3 regions of the Paraburkholderia sp. SIMBA_030 genome follow, and region 3 is predicted to be linked to each of the others. Evidence: predicted binding sites of a transcription regulator. Region 3 holds the regulator's gene; each other region holds the start of a gene.
What was found. Region 3 encodes LexA, which represses DNA repair genes until DNA is damaged. Its sites were predicted from a motif close to ACTGTATNNNNATACAGT; they were not measured.
Positions count from the first base shown of each region.

Region 1: a site for LexA is predicted at 3,680-3,697, ahead of SB772_RS33025 (ATP-dependent helicase). Genes of this name have one in related genera too.
Region 2: a site for LexA is predicted at 2,268-2,285, ahead of SB772_RS21590 (VRR-NUC domain-containing protein). Genes of this name have one in related genera too.

Region 1 covers NZ_JAWRXB010000024.1:129,993-136,406, forward strand. Annotated here, with positions in the region: gene SB772_RS33000 (phospholipase D family protein) at 1-342, opposite strand, end outside; partial or broken gene SB772_RS33005 (bile acid:sodium symporter) at 393-701, opposite strand; gene SB772_RS33010 (MATE family efflux transporter) at 816-2,228, opposite strand; gene SB772_RS33015 (RNA-binding S4 domain-containing protein) at 2,455-2,673, opposite strand; gene SB772_RS33020 (hypothetical protein) at 2,978-3,436, shown strand; gene SB772_RS33025 (ATP-dependent helicase) at 3,754-5,883, shown strand; gene SB772_RS33030 (DUF4088 family protein) at 5,962-6,414, opposite strand, start outside.
Region 2 covers NZ_JAWRXB010000012.1:123,872-130,285, reverse strand. Annotated here, with positions in the region: gene SB772_RS21595 (ATP-dependent DNA helicase) at 1-537, opposite strand, end outside; gene SB772_RS21590 (VRR-NUC domain-containing protein) at 534-2,252, opposite strand; gene SB772_RS21585 (S10 family peptidase) at 2,378-4,198, opposite strand; gene SB772_RS21580 (pyridoxal phosphate-dependent aminotransferase) at 4,230-5,423, opposite strand; gene SB772_RS21575 (RNA polymerase factor sigma-54) at 5,549-6,414, opposite strand, start outside.
Region 3 covers NZ_JAWRXB010000004.1:249,461-255,874, reverse strand. Annotated here, with positions in the region: gene nodI (nodulation factor ABC transporter ATP-binding protein NodI) at 1-179, opposite strand, end outside; gene SB772_RS08650 (universal stress protein) at 411-875, shown strand; gene SB772_RS08645 (DUF2939 domain-containing protein) at 908-1,561, opposite strand; gene SB772_RS08640 (hypothetical protein) at 1,714-2,061, opposite strand; gene lexA (transcriptional repressor LexA) at 2,135-2,785, opposite strand; gene SB772_RS08630 (sulfate ABC transporter substrate-binding protein) at 3,101-4,141, shown strand; gene cysT (sulfate ABC transporter permease subunit CysT) at 4,278-5,186, shown strand; gene cysW (sulfate ABC transporter permease subunit CysW) at 5,183-6,184, shown strand; gene SB772_RS08615 (sulfate/molybdate ABC transporter ATP-binding protein) at 6,184-6,414, shown strand, end outside.

The sequences.
Region 1 (6,414 bases), on a different contig from region 3:
GACGTAGTACTGCATGTCCAGCGTTCTGGTCGCCGCGCGGGCGAGTGCGATGCGCATTTGCAGTGCGTCGGTGCCATTCGACAGTACTCGAAAACCTGACTGGTTCGGGTGGGTGCGCTCTAGCGGCGCAAGGGCCGTGCGAAGCGGCGTTGTTTCGGTTGCGGGCAGTGCGTGGGAGATTGGGCGGTCGAACGCGGTGGCAGGTGGTCTGCTTGCGCAGGCGGACAAAAATGCTGTTGCGCAGCACAGCAGGAAGAAACGTCTCATCGCGGTCAGGGCGCTGCCGCGGGCGAACTGATGCCGCTGTGCGGCCTGGGGGTCCTGGTTTTGATGCCACGGCACGATGCTTTCTCCCTTGTTGATCTTCGCGGCGCTTTTTGTCTGTGCACTACGGCATTCAACACCCGCTCGCCATCCGGATGCGTAGACCCTTTAGCGGGACGTCCCGCCCAATAACAAGCAAGCAACGAGCCGGAAAGGTTATGCCACAACGAAAACAGTGCCCCCGGCAACGCCACAATAGGCATGAAGTAGCGCTTGCCGAGCGCCGCAATGTTCTTCCGCGTGCCGCCTACCACCGCGCCGATAATCAGCACAATCGCGACCATCGAGATCAGCGGCAGAATCGGCTCGATCTTGCGCACAATCTTGCCGGACTGATGATCGACGAAGGGCCCGATCACAATCGACAGCACAAAGAGAAACCCGCGCAGTGCGCGGGTTCAAACCCTTTCGGAGGCGTGTCAAGGAAGACACTGCTGAATCGTGGCGCCTGGCCAAGGCGCGGCCAACCGGCATTCCGTGCTTTGCCCAGATCATGCGGACTGGGCGGGCGGCGCGGCAGGCGTGGCCGGCACGCGCCGCAAGCTCAGCTTGTGAAAGCGCAGCGTCATCAACAGCGCGACGCTGGCGAGGCCCGCCGCGAGTCCCCACCATAGGCCGCGTGCGCCGAGACCGAAGTGAAACGCCAGCGTGTAGCCGGTCGGAAAGCCGATCACCCAATAGCCGAACGACGCCGCAATCATCGGCACGCGCGTGTCCTTCAAGCCGCGCAGGCAGCCGGAGCCGACCGTCTGCATGCCGTCGACGATCTGGAAGATCGCAGCCACGCCGAGCAGCGAACTGGCCAGTGCGACCGTCGCCGCGTTGGCCGGGTCGTCGAGATGCAGATATAGCCCGACGATCCAGTGCGGCGCGGCGATCAGCACGATGCCCGACAGCGTCATGAAGCCGACGCCGAGCGCCAGCGCGACGAAACCCGCATGCCGCGCGGCGAGCGGCTGGCCGGCGCCGGACCAGAAGCCGACCCGCACATTGGCCGCCTGGCCGATCGCGAGCGGCACCATGAAGGCGACCGAGGCGACGTTCAACGCGATCTGATGCGCGGCCAGTTGCGATTCGCCGAGCAACCCGACCATCAAGCCGGTGGCGAGGAACAACGTCGATTCGACGCCGTAGGTGATCGCAACCGGCCAGCCGATGCCGAATAGTTCGCCCATCAACGGCACGTTCGGCCGCGTCGCGACGACGAAATGTTTATAGCGCGGCCGCAGATGCAGCAGCGCCATCAAGACCAGCGCGCTCAACCAGACCGTGATCGTGGTGGCCGCCGCCGAGCCGAGAAAGCCCAGCCGCGGCAGGCCATAGGCGCCGTGGATCAGTCCGTAGTTGAGAAAGCCGTTCACGAATACGCCCGCGAGCGACACCCCCAGGAGCCGCCTCGCCGCACCGATCGCCGGCAGGAACGAGCGCATCAAGCCGACGCCGATCAGACTGCCGAGCGAACCCCAGCGCAGGACCGCCGCGTATTCGCCGACGTTGTGCGCGAGCAGCGCGGGCTCGCCGAACGCCAGCAGGATCGGTTTGGCGAACGACAGCAGGAAGAACGCCGGCACGGACAACAGCACGGAAAGTAGGAAGCCGGTCCAGTAGATATGCGGCACGCGGCCCTCGTCCTGCGCGCCGCGCGCGTGCGAGACGCTCACGCTGACCGAGGTCAGCACGCCTTGCAGCAGTGTGACCACGACAAAGAACAGGTTGGCGCCGAGGCCGCCGGCGGCAAGTGCGTCGGGACCGAGCGAGCCGAGCAGGATCGTGTCGGTCACGCCCATTGCCATTTGCGAGAGCTGCGCGATGGCGAGCGGTGCGGCGAGACGGGCGGTGTCGGCGGCGTGCCGGGTCAGGGTCGGCGGCCGGACGGCCACCCGGGAGAAGCCGGATTGAGTCATTGAGCGCTTAACGGCGGAAGTGGCGACGGACCGACGGTGAGCGGAACCGCGGCGATGACGGCGGCGCAACACGGGATGGCCGCCGGGCGCGCAGGGTCGCTGTCAGCTAACTGTTTGTCTGTCGAAACCTACAGCTTATTGCTTGGGCGCGGCGATGTCGATGGAGCAGGCACAATTTTGGTGCGCATGCGGACTCCGGATTCTCGGGGTGCCGCGTTCCCACACATCAAGCTTCGTGCACCGCGATCCGCGTGTCGCCGAGCAGCACCACCTGACCCGCGCGGATCTTGCAGGTCTTACGCGTTTCGACCCGGCCGTCGACGGCCACCGCACCATCCGCGACCATCATTTTTGCCGAGCCGCCGCTGTCCGCGAGGCCCGTTATCTTCAGGAGATTGTGCAGTTCGACATAATCGCCGGTCAGTGTGAAATCGAGGTTTGGCATGGCGTTTGCGCCTTCAGGCAAAGGGTTCGCATCATAAGCCAGAAGCTTGCCCTGGATCGAAGTCGATGTGCGCATTCAACCGCGTGCAGGCAATTGCAAGCAGATGTTATGTACTTGTCAGAAAATGAAACGTTCCGTAACACTGGGCGTTTTTCATGAACTTCACTCAGAAATGGCAGGTCGGTAGAGAAGCCTGCTGGATTTTTCCCACGTTTTCCAGTGGCTAGCAGACCGGGCGAGGCACGCATCGATGCGTTACGCCAGACACGATGCCCGTTCCTGACAGCCTTAGAGAGGAACAATCATGACCCAGATTCGTACGCTCCTGATCGGTACCGCCCTCACTGCCTTTGCCGCGACCGCCGCTGTCGCGCAAACCGCCGCGCAACCGGCCGCCGGCATGTCCGGCCAGGCACAGGTTCAGACCCAAGGCGCCGATCTCGCGCCCGCAGCGCCTGCCGCGCAGGGCGTGCAGCCGGCAACGCCTGCGCCGACCCGTCTGACGGCGCCGGGCTCGACCGATCCGCTGGTTCAGAAGCGCGACGCCGACGCGCAGGCTAATGCCGAATACCGGACGCAAAAGAAGTCGTCGAAGGCCGAGCTGAAGGAACAGCAAAAGGCTGCCAAGTCGCAATACAACCAACAGGTGCGCAACGCCAAGATCAACCAGAAGGCGGACAAGCAAGCCGCCAATAACGAAATGAAGATGAACATGCAAGGCCAGGCCGCCGATCAAGATAACGGCGCAGATGTGAAGCACTAACGAAGGAAGCACCAGTCGCGCTGTGCCGAGCCGCTGATGGCGTGGCGCAGCGCCTGAAAGAAGACGCTTGCACCGCAGAAGTGACAGGCGTCAGTCGAAGGGGGCAAGTGTCTTGCTCCCTCGCTGCAAAAATGGTCCGGTGCGCGCCTGCGCCCGGGCCATTGCTTTTGCGCCGGCCCTTGCGCGCTTGCGCGGCGCCGCGGCCGGGGAGTCGCCGCGAAAAAAGGTCGCTTGCCGGCTGGGGTTGTATGGATATACAGTATGCGTCGCCCGTTCTTTAACTGGTTTCACCCCACCACGCCTGCGCCCAATCCACTGTGCCCACCGTCGCCGAATCCCCGCTGCCGTTCGATACCGCCGCCTGGCTGGCCAAGCTCAACGACGCGCAACGCGAAGCGGTCGAGTACGGCGCCGGCACGCCCAACGAGCCCCTGGGCGCGTTGCTGGTGATAGCGGGCGCGGGTTCGGGCAAGACCAATACGCTGGCGCACCGGGTCGCCAATCTGGTGGTCAAGGGCGCCGATCCGCGCCGCATACTGCTGCTGACATTTTCACGCCGCGCCGCGCTCGAAATGACCCGCCGCGTCACGCGCATCGCCGGCGCGGCGCTTGGCACGCGCGCCGCGCTGGCGCAGGGGCTGACGTGGTCGGGCACCTTTCACAGCGTCGGCGCGCGGCTGTTGCGCGAGTACGCGGAACTGATCGGCCTCGCGCCGGCCTTCACGATCAACGACCGCGAGGATTCGGCCGACCTGATGAATCTCGTGCGCCACGAGCTCGGCTTGTCGGCGAAAGAGCGGCGCTTCCCGGCGAAGGGCACGTGCTTCGCGATCTACTCGCGCGTCGTGAACACCGGCGCGTCGCTTGCCGACGTGCTCAATCACGCGTTTCCCTGGTGCCGCGAGTGGGAAGCCGATCTGCGCATGCTGTTTGCCGCCTACGTCGATGCGAAGCAGAAGCAAAACGTGCTCGACTACGACGATTTGCTGCTCTACTGGTCGCATATGGCCACCGAGCCGTCGATCGCGGCGGATCTGTCGGCGCGCTTCGATCACGTGCTGGTCGACGAGTATCAGGACACCAACCGCTTGCAGGCGTCGATCCTGCTCGCCCTGAAGCCCGATGGCCGTGGGCTGACGGTGGTCGGCGACGACGCCCAGTCGATCTATTCGTTTCGCGGCGCTACCGTACGCAACATTCTCGATTTTCCCGCGCACTTCAATCCGCCCGCCAAACAGATCACGCTCGAGCGCAATTACCGGTCGACCGGGCCGATTCTGGCAGCGTCGAACGCAGTGATTGAACTCGCCAGCGAGCGCTACACCAAGAATCTATGGACCGACAAGGCCTCGGCGCAGCGCCCGCGTCTGGTGACGGTCGCCGACGAAGCGGATCAGGCCCGCTACATCGTCGAACAGGTGCTCGAAGCGCGCGAGCAGGGCATGAAGCTCAAGTCGCAGGCGGTGCTGTTTCGTGCCGCGCATCACAGCGCCGCGCTCGAAATCGAACTGACCCGGCGCAACATCCCGTTCGTGAAATTCGGCGGCCTGAAGTTTCTCGATTCGGTGCACGTCAAGGATGTGCTGGCGGTGCTGCGCTGGGCGGAGAATCCGCGCGACCGCGTCGCCGGTTTTCGCGTCGTGCAATTGCTGCCGGGCGTCGGGCCGGCCACCGCGGCGAAGGTGCTCGACGAGGTCGTCGCGCACGCCGGTGCCGGCAATCCGGCGGATACCGCCGGCGCTGCGCTGGCCGTGTTCGCGCCGCCCGCTCGCGCGCAGGAAGACTGGCATCCGTTCGTGAAGCTCATGGCGAGCGTGTACGGCCGGCAGACGCCCTGGCCGGCGGAGTTCGAAATGGTGCGGCGCTGGTACGAGCCGCATCTCGAGCGCAACCACGAGGACGCGGCGATCCGTCACGCGGACGTGTTGCAGATGGAAAGCATCGCGGGCACGTACCCGTCGCGCGAACGCTTTCTGACCGAATTGACGCTCGATCCGCCCGATGCCACCAGCGACGAATCCGGCGTGCCGCTGATCGACGAGGACTACCTGATCCTGTCCACAATCCATTCGGCGAAAGGGCAGGAGTGGCGCAACGTGTTCGTGCTGAACGGCGTCGACGGCTGCATTCCGTCCGATCTCGGCACCGGCAGCGACGAAGAAATCGACGAGGAGCGTCGCCTGTTATACGTGGCGATGACGCGCGCGAAGGAAGATCTGCATATCGTCGTGCCGCAGCGTTTTTACGTGCACAACCAGACGCATATGGGCGACCGTCACGTGTGGGCGTCGCGCACGCGCTTTATTCCGGCGTATCTGATGTCGCTGTTCGACGCCTATGCGTGGCCGCGCGTGCCGGTGCCGAGCGCGCCGACAGCGGCGGGGCTGGCCGCGGCTGCGCAGGCCAAGATCGAGATTGGGGCGAAACTCAGGAAGATGTGGGATTGACGCGGTTCGGCGGGGTTGGAAGCCGCGGGTCGTGTGGCCTCCCGGCGACTCAAGCCGCGCCGGCCATCCCGGCGGCCGTTAGCGCGACTGCCGTTGTTGCGGCTGTTGCGGCAGCGGACGCGGCGGCACGAAGAAATTGCGCAGCCATGCGGCGAGGCGCGAGAACACGTCGTACGGTTCGTCGACGAAGATTTCCGGCTTTAGCAAACGCAGATACTCCATGATCTGCTGCGCTTCCTGCTTCTGGAACGAGCCGTGCGAAATGCCCAGGCGCAGCAGCCCGCGCAGTTCGCCAAGCTTTTCGCGCGCGGTGCTGCCCACGCTCGTTTCGCACGCCACCTTGGCTTCGTACACGCGCTGGCGCAACGATTCCACCAGCCGCCAGGCCGGCGTCTGCATGACTTCCTCGAGCGCCTGAATGTCCTGTGCGGCGCTTTTGATCTGCGCCGCCAGCGGATCGATCAGCACCGCGTCGCCTTCCGCTTCCTTGACGATCGCAGCCGCCCAGTCGCGGCACTGCTTTGCCAGCTC
Region 2 (6,414 bases), on a different contig from region 3:
AGGGAACTGCAACGCGCCAAGCGCGGCGTTGCGAGCATCGCGATGCGCCTCTTCCTGCACGGCCCAATCGAGAAAGCGCCCGCATTGCTCGACGAAGAAAATTTCCAGCGAACGCGCCGTATGCGTTTCGGTCAGCACCGTTTCCTTCTGACTGCCGATATTGAAGTACACGAGCGCGATGGTCAGTTCGCTCAACCCGCGCGTCCGGCACAGCAGATGACCGTAGACCAGCGCCTGCGCCCAGTGCAGCGTGCGGTGGTTCGCGGGCATCCGCTCGAGATCGCCGCGGTAGGTTTTGACCTCTTCGAGCCGGTTTGCCGCGTCGTCATAGCCGTCGGCACGGCCGCGCACGGTCAAGCCGCGATGCGTGCCGGTCAGCGTGATCTCGGTTTCGTAGCCGCTCGCGCGCCGCCCAGCCACCGTCACATGACCGGCCATGCCTTCCAGTGAAGTCGGCGCGGGCGTGAAGCGCAGGTCCAGATCGCCGCGCCTTGCGGTGAATTCGCACATCGCCCGCACGGCGACCACGTAGGTCATGCGGCAGCCCCTTGAGCGGCTTCGGGACCGGTGTCGGTTTCATCGGCCCACCGCACGTCGAGCACGCGCACCGGCATGCCGTGCTGCACGCAGTACGAGAGCCAGCGGATCTGGTTGTCCTGCAAGCGGTCGCCGGGGCCCTTCACTTCGATCAGTTCGTAGCGGCGCTCGGCCGGCCAGAAACGGATCAGGTCCGGCAAACCGGAGCGATTGCTGCGGATATCGCGCAGCAGGCGTTCGAAGCACAGCTTCAGATGCGCGGCAGGCAGGCAATCGAGCGCCGGCACAATCAGCTCGGGCGCCAGCACGTCCCAGAACACGAATGGCGATTGCAGACCGGCTTTGGTCTCGATATGCCGCAGAATCGTCTTGCGATAGACGGTGCTATCGAGCTGCGCCAGGCAGGCGGCAAATTGTGCAGCGCGGCGGCTATAAAAATCAGGCGCATGCAGATCGGCCGGGCCACGCTGAAACGGATGGAAAAACGCACCGGGCAGCGCCGCGAACACCGGCTCCCAGCACAGCAACCCGAACAGCGAGTTGATCAGCGTATTCTCGACGTAATGAACTGGCGCGTCCTCGCGACTCAGATGATCGCGCGCGACGAATTCAACCGGTTGCGCCGCCGCGGGCCGTGGCAGCACCAGCGTGCTGCGCTCGACCGGCCGCGCGGTCGGCGTGCGCGCCACGGGCTCACCGCGCCGACGTTGCAAGCGTGGCAGCATGCGCGCGATGCGCTGCGCTTCCTCTTCGCTTTCGGGCGCCGCGGCGGCTTGCGAGGCGAGCGCGAAGGCGTCGTCGATACGTTCGCAGCGCTCGAGCACACGCATGCGCCGATGCCGCGCGCCGGGCCACGCGCATTCCGCATAAACGGCGAGCGCACCTTGCCAATCGTGTTGACGCTCGCAATGCTGGCCGATACGGAACAACAGTTTTGCGCGGCGCGTGTCGAGCCAGGGGTTCGACGTCTCGATCGCGGCGACGGCGGCAACGAGTTCCCCGATGGATTCGCCGTCGGACAGCCATTCGAGCGCTTCGCGGCAGGCATGCAAAGCGAGGTAGACATCGACATCGGCACGTTGCTGGAAGGCACGCGACGAAGGTCCGAACGGAACCGTCTCGTATTGATACACGCCGAGATCGGCGAGCACGAACTCCGACCAGTCCTGGTGCAAATTGCCGAAGAACATCAGGCGCAGCCGCTCGCAGAGCGGCGCGATGACGACATGTAATACGGCGTCGGTACTTGCCGCGTGCCACGCGGCAAGTGGGCGCGCAGCGCCGCCCTCCACCTCATAAAAGGGGCGCAGCGTTTCGAGCAAGTCCGGTTTGCGCAAGCTCCGGGCGCCCGGGATCAACGCGATGGCATCGGCAAAGATGATCAGCAACTCGGGGCGGGTGGTGAGCGCGAACAGATCGTCGAGCGTTAGCGGCGGCGCGGCGTCGACCCAACCGAGATCGACGAGTGGGGCGGACGCTTGAACTGGGCAGCCGATCTCGTCGTACGACAGACGGCTCGCGCGGAACAACGTGCCTTTGCGCATCAGCATGCGAACCAGCAGCGCCCGCGACGCCTGCGGCAAAGCCGCGAAGTCGCGCAGGAAGCCGTGCTCGCGCCCGTCCAGCAGATCGTCGTAACGCTGAGCGAGCCACGCCAGCGCCCGCTCGAAGTTCAGCAGATAGTAAGGAGCATTTGAAGGGGCTTCACTCGCCACGGCACGTCCACGAAACCTGTATGTATATACAGTTATGATATCAAACCCGTGGAGGGTTCGGTCCGCTCCCGGCAAGTCGGAATGGTCCGAGGCACGCTTGTTGTCATGTGCGTCGCCAGCCAGGATCAGCGCTGCACGCCTGCCGCGTAGAAGCTTGCCAGATCGCGCTTGAGCGTATGCAACGCGGCATCGTCGAGATAGATCATGTGGCCGGTCGGATAGTAGGCGATCCGCACATTGGCACGCAGCGGCGCGTCGATGCCCAGATGCGCCAGCGCGTACTCGGTCGCGTAGAACGGCGTGGCCAGATCGAAATAGCCGTTCAGCGACATCACACGAAGTTGCGGATTCTGCCGCATCGCTTCGGCCAGATCGCCGGCCGCATACGGCACCGGCAACTGCTCGCCCCACCACGCGCGATGTTTCCAGTCCCATTGTTTCAACACGTCGTCGTTGAAGACGCGATAGCGCTCGGTCGGCGTGAAGTGCAGATCCTGCGCGAAATGCTGATGAAGCGCCGCATCGAAAGCATCGGACACGCTATTGACCGATGCATCGAAGTCCGGGCGCTCCGACACGCCGTCGTATTCGAGGCCTTCGAAGCGGGCATCGAAACGGCCGATGCTGCGCGACTGATCCCGCAGCAGTTGATTACGAAAGCGCGATGGATAAAGACGCAACCGGCTCCGCTTCACGTACTCGACATCGAGACCGGTGAACTGGGCGACGCGCGCCGCAATCGCATCGCGCTGCGCATCGGACAAAGCGTCGCCCTGAGCCAGCGCCTGCGCATAGGGACCGCGCGCGAACGCGCGGGCGTCGTCGAGAAAGGCTGACAGGCTAGCCGGCTTCGGCGCGATTTTGTCGTGATACCACGCGATCGCCGCGAAGCTTGGCAAATAGCTTTCGCTCTTGAAATCGAAGCCGGGAGAAAAGTCGGCTGAATCGAGCACGGACGACAGCAGGATCACGCCGTTCAGCGCGATATTGTCTTGTCCCAGTTGATACGCGAGCATGGCGGCGCGCGCAGTGCCGTACGACTCGCCGAGCAGATACTTCGGCGAATTCCAGCGCTGATTGACCGTCAGATAGCGGTCGATGAATTGCGAAAACGCGTCGAGGTCTTTATCGACGCTCCAGAAATCCTTACCCGTGCCGCGCCCGACGACTCGCGACAAACCCGCGCCGACGGCGTCGATAAAGACCAGATCGGTGATGTCGAGAAGGCTATCGGGGTTGTCGGCCAGCACATAGGGCGCAGGCGGCGTGCTCGCCGGACTGGCGGTGCGCGCCCGCTTCGGCCCGAACGAGCCGATCATGAGAAAGACGCTGCCCGTGCCGGGACCGCCGTTGAAGAGGAACGTCACGGGCCGCGTCGAGGGCGCTTTCGATGCGACGGTGTAGGCGACGTAGAAGACACTGGCATTGGCCTGCCCGGCTTTGTTGTGCAGCAGCAGGTTGCCGGCGGTCGCCGTGTAGTCGATCTTGCGACCATCGAGCCGGATCGAATGCTGAGTGACGGACGACGTTTCCGGCGGCACGGGAATCGCGGCCGCATCCGGTTTTGCGTTTTGCGACGCGCTGTCTGACGCGTTATCTCGCGTGTCCTTTTGCGTGGCTGCGGCGGCGCGTTGCGCACGCCCGGTGCGCGGTGGATTTGGGCGCGGGCGCACTAGCTGGCCGGTCGTATTGACGCCGGCCTGGCTCGGAGAATCAGGCTCGGCCCGGGGCACGGCAACCGCAGATGCGGCTGTATCGGCTGTATCGGCTGTATCGGCGGTCTGCGCGGCGTCGGGCGAATCGTCGAGTTCGGCTGCCGCGCACATCTGGCTGAACACGACGATGGCGGCCATGATTGCCACCGCGGCGAGGGCGGCCACGAAGGCAGCCGCAACCGATCCCGCTAGCAGCGATCGGCGCAACGTGATGTAGAAACCAGGGTCCATGTTATGGGGAACGAAACCAAACCGAAATATTTCAGAAAGGCGCAGCCGCGCCAACCCTCAACCCGCGAACAAACAAAGCAATCCGCTCGCAAGCATCGAGCAACCGCGCTTCGTCAACCACAAACCCCAACCGCACAAACCCATCCGCGGTCTCGCCAAACGCACTGGCGTCCAGCACCGACACGCCTTGCGCGTGAAACAGCTGCCAGGTGAAATCGACCGTATCCAACCCCGTGCCACTCACGTCGACCATCATGAACATGCCCGCTTCCGGCAGCAAACACCGCAACCCCGGCACACGATGCAAGCGTTCAAACACCACGTCACGCCGCCGCCGATAAATCTCCCGCATCTCCGCGACAATCGCCGCCTTGTTCTGCAACGCCGTCAGCGCCGCCTGCTGAATGAAGCCCGGCAAGCCATACAGCATGGCCAGCGCGAGCCGCCCCATATGCTCGATCAACGCAGCGGGCCCCACCGCCCAGCCAACGCGCCAACCCGCCATTGCATGCGACTTCGACAAACTGCCGAGCGTCACGGTACGCTCCGCCATCCCGGGCAGCGCGGCAACACTCACATGCTCGCGTTCGAAAACGAGGTCCGCATAGACCTCATCGGACAACACCCAAAGATCATGCTTGCAAGCAAGCAGCGCAATACGCTCGAGGTCCGCGCGCGGCATCACCACGCCGGTGGGATTGCAAGGTGTTGCGAAGAAAATCGCTTTGGTGCGCGGTGTGACGGCGGCTTCGAGCGCGTCGCAATCGAGGTGAAAGGCCCGCGCCGGATCGACCGGCACCGGCACGAGCGTGGCGCCCGCGGCGCGCACGCACGCTTCGTATGTGAGGTACATCGGCTCGGGCACGATCACTTCGTCGCCCGCTTCGCACAAGCACAGCGACGCGGCGAATACGCCGTTCTGCGCACCCGCTGTCAGGATCACGTTGGCCGCGCTCACGGCGCAGCCGGTGGTGCGCGCGTGTTCTTCGGCAATCGCCGCACGCAGCGGATCGCGCCCGGACACCGCGCTGTAATGCGTATCGCCGCCGCGCAGCGCCTCGATGGCGCGCTCGACGATCGGCGCCGGGGTCGCGAAGTCGGGGTCGCCGATGCTCAGCACAATCACGTCTTCGCCGGCGGCGAACGCCTGTTGCGCGACACGATGGATTTCCCACGCCGACGTGCGCTTACCTTGCAAGCGCTCGACCAGATTCGAGTACTTCATTGAACTCACCCCGTTTCGACTTGAGCCGCCAATGTACTGGGGCGCGCGCGAAAGGTCCAGACAGCAAAAGGGCCACGCGAACGATCGGCCTCGCGTGGCCCTTCGGTACAGCCCCCGGGAACCGACTAGAGCTGGCGGCGCAACTCCGCCGGCGGCACCTTCATCAGATGCCGGTATTTCGCGACCGTGCGCCGCGCGACCAGCACGCCCTGGTCCGCGAGCATCCTGGCCAGCGCCACATCGGACAGCGGATCGCGGGTATTCTCCGCGGCGATCATTTCCTTGAGCAGCGCGCGCACCGCCGCTGCCGAACAGGTGCCGCCGCTTTCCGTGCCGAGTTCGCGCGGGAAGAAGTGTTTGAACTCGAAGATGCCGCGCGGCGTGGCCATATATTTGTTGCCGGTCGCACGCGAGATGGTGGATTCGTGCAGCCCGAGTTCATCGGCGACATCGCGCAACACCATCGGCTTGAGCGCGATCTCGCCATATTGGAAGAAAGCCTTCTGATGCGCGACGATGCATTCGGCCACCCGCTGAATCGTCTCGAAGCGTTGCTGCGCATTGCGGATCAGCCAGCGCGCTTCCTGCAACTGCTGCGCGAGCGGCGAGCGGCTCGCACCCGAGGACTGCGCGAACAGTTCCGCATACATGCGGTGGATCCGGGCGCGCGGCTGCACCGCCGGATTGATCGTCACCATCCACTTATTGCTGATCTGGCGCACGATGACGTCCGGCACGACGTAGTTGTCTTCGCTGCGGCCGTAGCAATTGCCCGGCTTCGGGTCGAGCTTGCGCACCAGCGCGCAGGCCACACGCAGTTCCTGAGCGCTGCAGCCGAGCTGCTTTTGCAGTTCGGCCTGTTCGCGGCGCGCGAGGCGTTCGAGATGATGCTCGACGATTTGCCGCGCCACGTTTCGTCCGCGCGTGTCCGGCGGCAACGCATTCACTTGCAGCGAGAGACACTCGGACAACGAGCGCGCGCCGAGGCCTG
Region 3 (6,414 bases):
CCGGCATCCGGGGCGGCAATGCCGAGCAGCATGCGCAGCGTGGTGGTCTTGCCCGCGCCGTTCGGTCCAAGCAGACCGAAACATTCGCCGGCGTTCACATGAAACGACAGTCCATCGACGACCGTCTTTTCGTCATAGCTTTTCTTGACATGGTGGAATTCAATGGCGGCTTCAGACATGGATCGAATGATGCTCCGGGAAAAGACGCGAATGGCCGGTAAGGCCGCTCATTCTATGGCATCGGCGGTCAGGCGTTTGCCGCCACCTGGCCGCCGTACGCCTTTTCTTGCGCTGCGGCATAGCCTCGCCTCTCCTTGTGGCGCACTTAGCGTTTTCCATCCCTTGCAACCTGAATTGCGGCGCACCATGATTCATTTATGACCGCGTTCCCCGCGGTACGGGAGAAAACCATGGCGAGCTACCAGAAAATCCTACTCTGCTACGACGGCTCGCGCGAAGGCCGTAAAGCGCTGCGTTGTGGCGCCGATCTGGCGCTGGACCTGAAGGCGGAAACGCATCTGTTGTCGGTTGTCGACATGCGTTCGAGCATTGCACAAAGCGCGGGCCTGCTCACCGACGTGGCCTGCGGCAGCTTCGAGAAGACTGCTCGCGACATCCTGCAGGAAGGGGTGGACTGGCTCACCGAGCGCGGCGTCAACGCGCAAGGACATTTTGCGTTCGGTCATCCCATCGACGAGATTGCCAATCTCGCCAACGAACTGCATGTGGACCTGGTGGTGGTCGGCCACCGTTGCCGCACTGGCCTGTCGCGCTGGTGGATGGGCGCGGGGAATACGCCGCTGCTCGACCGGGTCTCCTGCAGCATTCTGGTGGCGTGTTCGTCCGCGCAGGAACAGCAGCAGGCGGCGGCTTGACGCCAGCAACATGAGCCGCGTCGACCGAACGATCAGTCGTTCAGGTCGACCGCGGCCAGCTTCCATGTGAACCAACCTTCGCGCCGCAAAATCGCGGCGTAGCGCGCGTCGCCCGCGCCGTGCTGATACCTGACGACGAATTCGTTGACACCGCGATAGCCGGCCGTGGTTTGCGGCGGTTGCGGCGGCGTGGCGCTGCTGGTTGCATTGCTAGTCGTGCTATTGGCGGTATGGCTTCCGGCAGAGGGCGCAGACGCAGCTGCGCCAGGGGCGTTTTGCGCGGCAGGCGGTGCAGGCGGCCGTTCGCCCGGTTCGCCACGCGGCGGCATGCCGTTCAGCAATGCAGCAACGCCGTCCGGTGTCGCATACGCGTCCACCAGCGGACCGATCAGCGCAACGCCGATCATCGCGCCGATCGCGGCGAATGGGTTGCCGTTGCCATGTGCGTTGAGCCGGCGTGTCAGCAAGCCGGTGACCTGCTGCTTCAGGCTCTCGCGCAACGCTGGAAAGTCGACATACTGATTGACGGTCTCCGCATCGCGCGCGTCCGCCGCGCGTTTCAGATTGTTCAGCGCAATATACGGCGATGCATAGCCGTATCCCAGCGCGGCCATCACCACAATCACAATCAGAACAACGATCAGCGGCCGTGTGGCGCCGCGTTTGGTGCGTGTAGAAACTGCCATCGAGTGGAGCTCTCTATCAAGGGTGGTCTAGCGTGGACCACGGCCACACGAAAACGATCCCACGCGATGCAATATCTGACGAGGCGCGAGCGGGGCAACTGAACAGCAACAGTGGGCCAACCGCAGGGCAACAACGCATCGCGCCCTACACCTCATGACTCGAACACCGCGCCGTGCACATTGGCTTCTTCAGCGATGCAGCGATCGATCATCCGGCACACGGCGTCTACCGTGCCGACCATGATCAGCCGCGATGGCCCGTGATAGACGCGCACCGGCGCGCGTCGCGCCGGCTCGGCCGTATTCAGCCCCGAATTCAACGACACGCGAGCGAAAGCCGGCAACGACGACGGCAAGCTCGACGCGCGCGATGCCGGTTCGTCGAATAGCGACGGAGAGTTGGCCGTGGACGCCTCGTTCAGCGAACAGGGCACCAGCTTGCGCAGATGGCGCAAACGGCCGAACTGGCGAAAAGGCAGCAGGCGGGCAAAGCGTTCCATGAGTCTCTCCAGGCGATTCAACGTAGGGGCAGCGACGCGTTGGCGTCGGGCAAGCGTTGGTAGAAGCGGGCGCTCAGAACTCGCCGGGGCGGATCAGCCCGACAGCGATGCCTTCCAGCGCGAAATCCGCACTGCCGGTCTGAACGAAGATGTTTTCGTAGTCGGGGTTCTCGGCGATCAGCTCGATGCCGTTCGGCCGGCGCTTCAAGCGCTTGACCGTCACGTCGTCGCCCAGGCGCGCGATGATGATCTGGCCGTCTTTCGCTTCGCTTTTCTTTTGCACCGCGAGCAGGTCGCCGTCGAAGATGCCGGCGTCGCGCATCGACAGCCCGCGAACTTTCAGCAGGTAGTCCGGCTTACTCGAGAACAGCGCCGGGTCGCACGCATAGTGCTGCGAGATATGTTCCTGCGCGAGGATCGGGCTACCGGCAGCGACGCGGCCAATCAGCGGCAGCGACAGTTGCATGATGCTGGCGTGTGGCAGCGTGAACTGATGCGGCGAATCTTCGGGGCCTGCCAGCAGACGAATGCCGCGCGACGCACCCGCCGCGAGTTCGATCACACCCTTGCGGGCGAGAGCCCGCAGATGTTCTTCGGCCGAGTTGGCCGAACTGAAACCCAGCTCGGCGGCGATTTCCGCGCGGGTGGGAGGGAAGCCGGTGCGTTCGATAGCCCGGCGAATCAGATCGAAAACCTGCTGCTGTCGTGCGGTGAGTTTGGTCATGGCGCCACTGTATGTATGAACAGGTGACTGTATTTTTATACAGTATTCACCGCAATTCAAGCTTTACTTTAAGTTCGTCGGTTGGGGTGGCGTTCCGGCGTCTCAAAAGGACGTTCCAACATCCGTTTTGGTGCCGCAACGCCTTATCCAGCTGCCATTACCACTTTTGCGTATTAAAGAATGAGGAAACATTATTTTTAATGATGAAAGCCCTTCGATAGACTGGCCTCCGAGTTGGCGCTCATGTGCACGTGACCGCGACGCAAAACAACACCACACGCTGTTTCAGCGGACTACAACGCGGAGAAAGTTGGCATGAACCATCAGGGCACGGGGCTGGCAGGCGAGACCAGAAAACTTATCGCGGCGCTCGCGTTCGGCGCGGCAACCGCAGTCGGCGTGATGGCGCAAGCGCACGCCGCCGATACGACGCTGCTGAACGTGTCGTACGACCCGACGCGCGAACTGTACCAGGACGTCAACCAGGCATTCGGCAAGGAGTGGAAAGCGAAGACGGGCGAGTCGGTCACCTTCAAGCAGTCGCATGGCGGCTCGGGCGCTCAGGCGCGTTCGGTGCTCGACGGTCTGCAAGCGGACGTCGTGACGCTGGCGCTGGCCTACGACATCGACGCGCTGGCCAACAAAGGTTTGCTGGACAAGGGTTGGCAAAAGCGTTTGCCGGACAACGCGTCGCCGTACACGTCGACGATCGTGTTCCTCGTGCGCAAAGGCAACCCGAAGCACATCAAGGACTGGGACGATCTGGCCAGGCCGGGTGTGTCGATCGTCACGCCGAATCCGAAGACGTCGGGCGGCGCGCGCTGGAACTATCTGGCTGCATGGGCATACGCCGAACATCAGCCGGGCGGCAACGATCAGAAGGCCAGGGAGTTCGTCGGCAAGCTCTATAAGAATGCCGGCGTGCTGGATTCGGGCGCGCGCGGCGCGACCACCAGCTTCGTGCAACGCGGCATCGGCGACGTGCTGATCGCGTGGGAAAACGAAGCGTTCCTGTCGCTGAAGGAATTCGGTCCGGACAAGTTCGAGATCGTCGTGCCGTCGGTGAGCATTCTGGCCGAGCCGCCGGTCGCGGTGGTGGACAAGGTGGTCGACAGGCACGGCACGCGCAAGCTGGCCGAAGCGTATCTGAACTTCCTGTATAGCGAGCAGGGCCAGGAAATCGCCGCGAAGAACTTCTACCGTCCACGTTCGAACAAGGTGCCGGCCGAGCTGACCGCAAAGTTTCCGAAGCTGAAGCTGTACACGGTGGACGACTCGTTCGGCGGCTGGGCGAATGCGCAGAAGACGCATTTTGCGGACGGTGGCGTGTTCGATTCGATTTACCAGCCGCAGTAAGACTGTCGATGCCTGAACCGGCATAGGTGGACAGATGCGGTAACCACTCGCCAGAAAGCGCGCTTGTCCAGCGCGCTTTCTGGCCAGCCGGAAGACAAAAAAAGCCGCAAGCATCAACCCTGAAAGAGTATCCAGCATGACGACGTTGACCTTCCGAAAACCGAGCGCGTTGCCCGGTTTTGGCCTGACGCTCGGCATCACGGTGGCTTATTTGAGCCTCGTGGTGCTGATTCCGCTCGCAGCCACTTTTCTCAAGACGGCGACGCTCGACTGGAGTCAGTTCGTGCGCGCGGTGAGTTCGCCGCGCGTGCTCGCGTCGTATCGGCTGACGTTTTTCTCGGCGCTCGGCGGCGCATTGATCAACGCGGTGTTCGGCTTCCTGGTAGCGTGGGTGCTGGTGCGCTACACGTTCCCGTTCAAACGGCTTGTCGACGCGGTGGTCGATCTGCCGTTTGCGCTGCCGACATCCGTCGCCGGTATTTCGCTTGCGGCGGTGTACGCCGGAAACGGCTGGATCGGGCAGTTTCTTGAACCGCTCGGCATCAAGGTCGCTTTTACGCCGGCCGGCGTGCTGATCGCGTTGACCTTCATCGGTTTGCCGTTCGTTGTGCGGACCGTGCAGCCGGTGCTCGAAGAGTTCGAGCGCGAGCAGGAAGAAGCCGCCGCGTGCCTCGGCGCATCGCGTTGGCTGACGTTCCGGCGCGTGGTGCTGCCGGCGGTGTTTCCGGCATTGCTGACCGGCTTCGCATTGGCGTTCGCACGGGCGCTCGGCGAATACGGTTCGGTGATCTTTATCGCCGGTAACGTGCCGATGAAGTCGGAAATCACGTCGCTGCTGATCATCACCAAGCTCGAACAATACGATTACGCCGGCGCCACTGCATTGGCGGTCGTGATGCTGGTCGTGTCGTTCCTGATGCTGTTATTGATCAATACATTGCAGTGGTATTTGCAGCGGCGCACGGGCCGCGGCGGGGCGGGCCCGGCGCCTGCCGCCGCGAGCGTCGCGGTGAGCGTTCCAGTGAGCGGCGGAGGTGTGCAATGAGCCGTGATACTGTCGATGCCGCAGCGATCGCCGCTGCGCGCGCGCCGCTCGACGTGGTTCGCCGTCCCGATCCGGTGACCGAGCCGCCGGTCGTGCGCTGGATTCTGACCGGCATCGCATTGCTGTTTCTCGCGCTGTTTCTGGTGGTGCCGCTGGTCGCGGTGTTCTATCAGGCGTTGAGCAAGGGGCTCGGCTTCTATCTGGAATCGCTCGCCGATCCGGATGCGCTTTCGGCGATCAAGCTCACCGTGATAACCGCCGCGATCGCCGTGCCGCTGAATCTGGTGTTCGGCCTGGCCGCGTCATGGTGTATCGCCAAATTCGAATTCCGTGGCAAGGCGCTCCTGACCACGCTGATCGATCTGCCGTTCTCGGTCTCGCCGGTGATTTCCGGTTTGATCTACGTGCTGATGTTCGGCGCGCAAGGCTGGTTCGGGCCATGGCTGCAAGCGCACAACGTTCAGATCATCTTCGCCGTGCCGGGCATCGTGCTGGCGACGATCTTCGTCACGTTCCCGTTCGTCGCGCGCGAACTGATTCCGTTGATGCAGGCGCAAGGCAACGACGAAGAAGAGGCCGCGCACGTGCTCGGCGCGTCGGGCTGGCAGATATTTCGCCGCGTCACGCTGCCGAACGTCAAATGGGGCCTGCTGTACGGCGTGATTCTGTGCAATGCGCGGGCGATGGGCGAGTTCGGCGCGGTCTCGGTGGTATCCGGCCACATTCGCGGACAAACCGACACGATGCCGCTGCACGTCGAAATTCTCTACAACGAATACAACTTCGCGGCGGCGTTCGCCGTGGCGTCGGTGCTGGCCTTGCTCGCACTCGTGACGCTCGGTCTGAAGCTGCTCGCCGAACGCCATATGTCGGCGGAACTGTCGGGCGCGCGCAATGTGCCCGCGTACGCGGGTCCCGTCATACCGCCGTCGTCGGCATCGTCCGCGAATACGGCGAAGGCGTTGCATCAGCACCCGGTCAAGCAAGGAGAGCTGTAATGGGTATCACCGTTCGTCACCTGCAAAAGCGCTTTGGCGATTTCGTCGCGCTCGATAACGTTTCGCTCGATTTCCCGCCGGGCGAACTGGTTGCGCTGCTCGGGCCGTCGGGCTGTGGCAAGACGACCTTGCTGCGTGTGATCGCCGGACTCGAATACGCGGACGGCGGCCAGGTCGTGCTGCAAGGCCAGGACGTCGCGACGGTCGGTGCGCGCGAGCGCGAAGTGGGT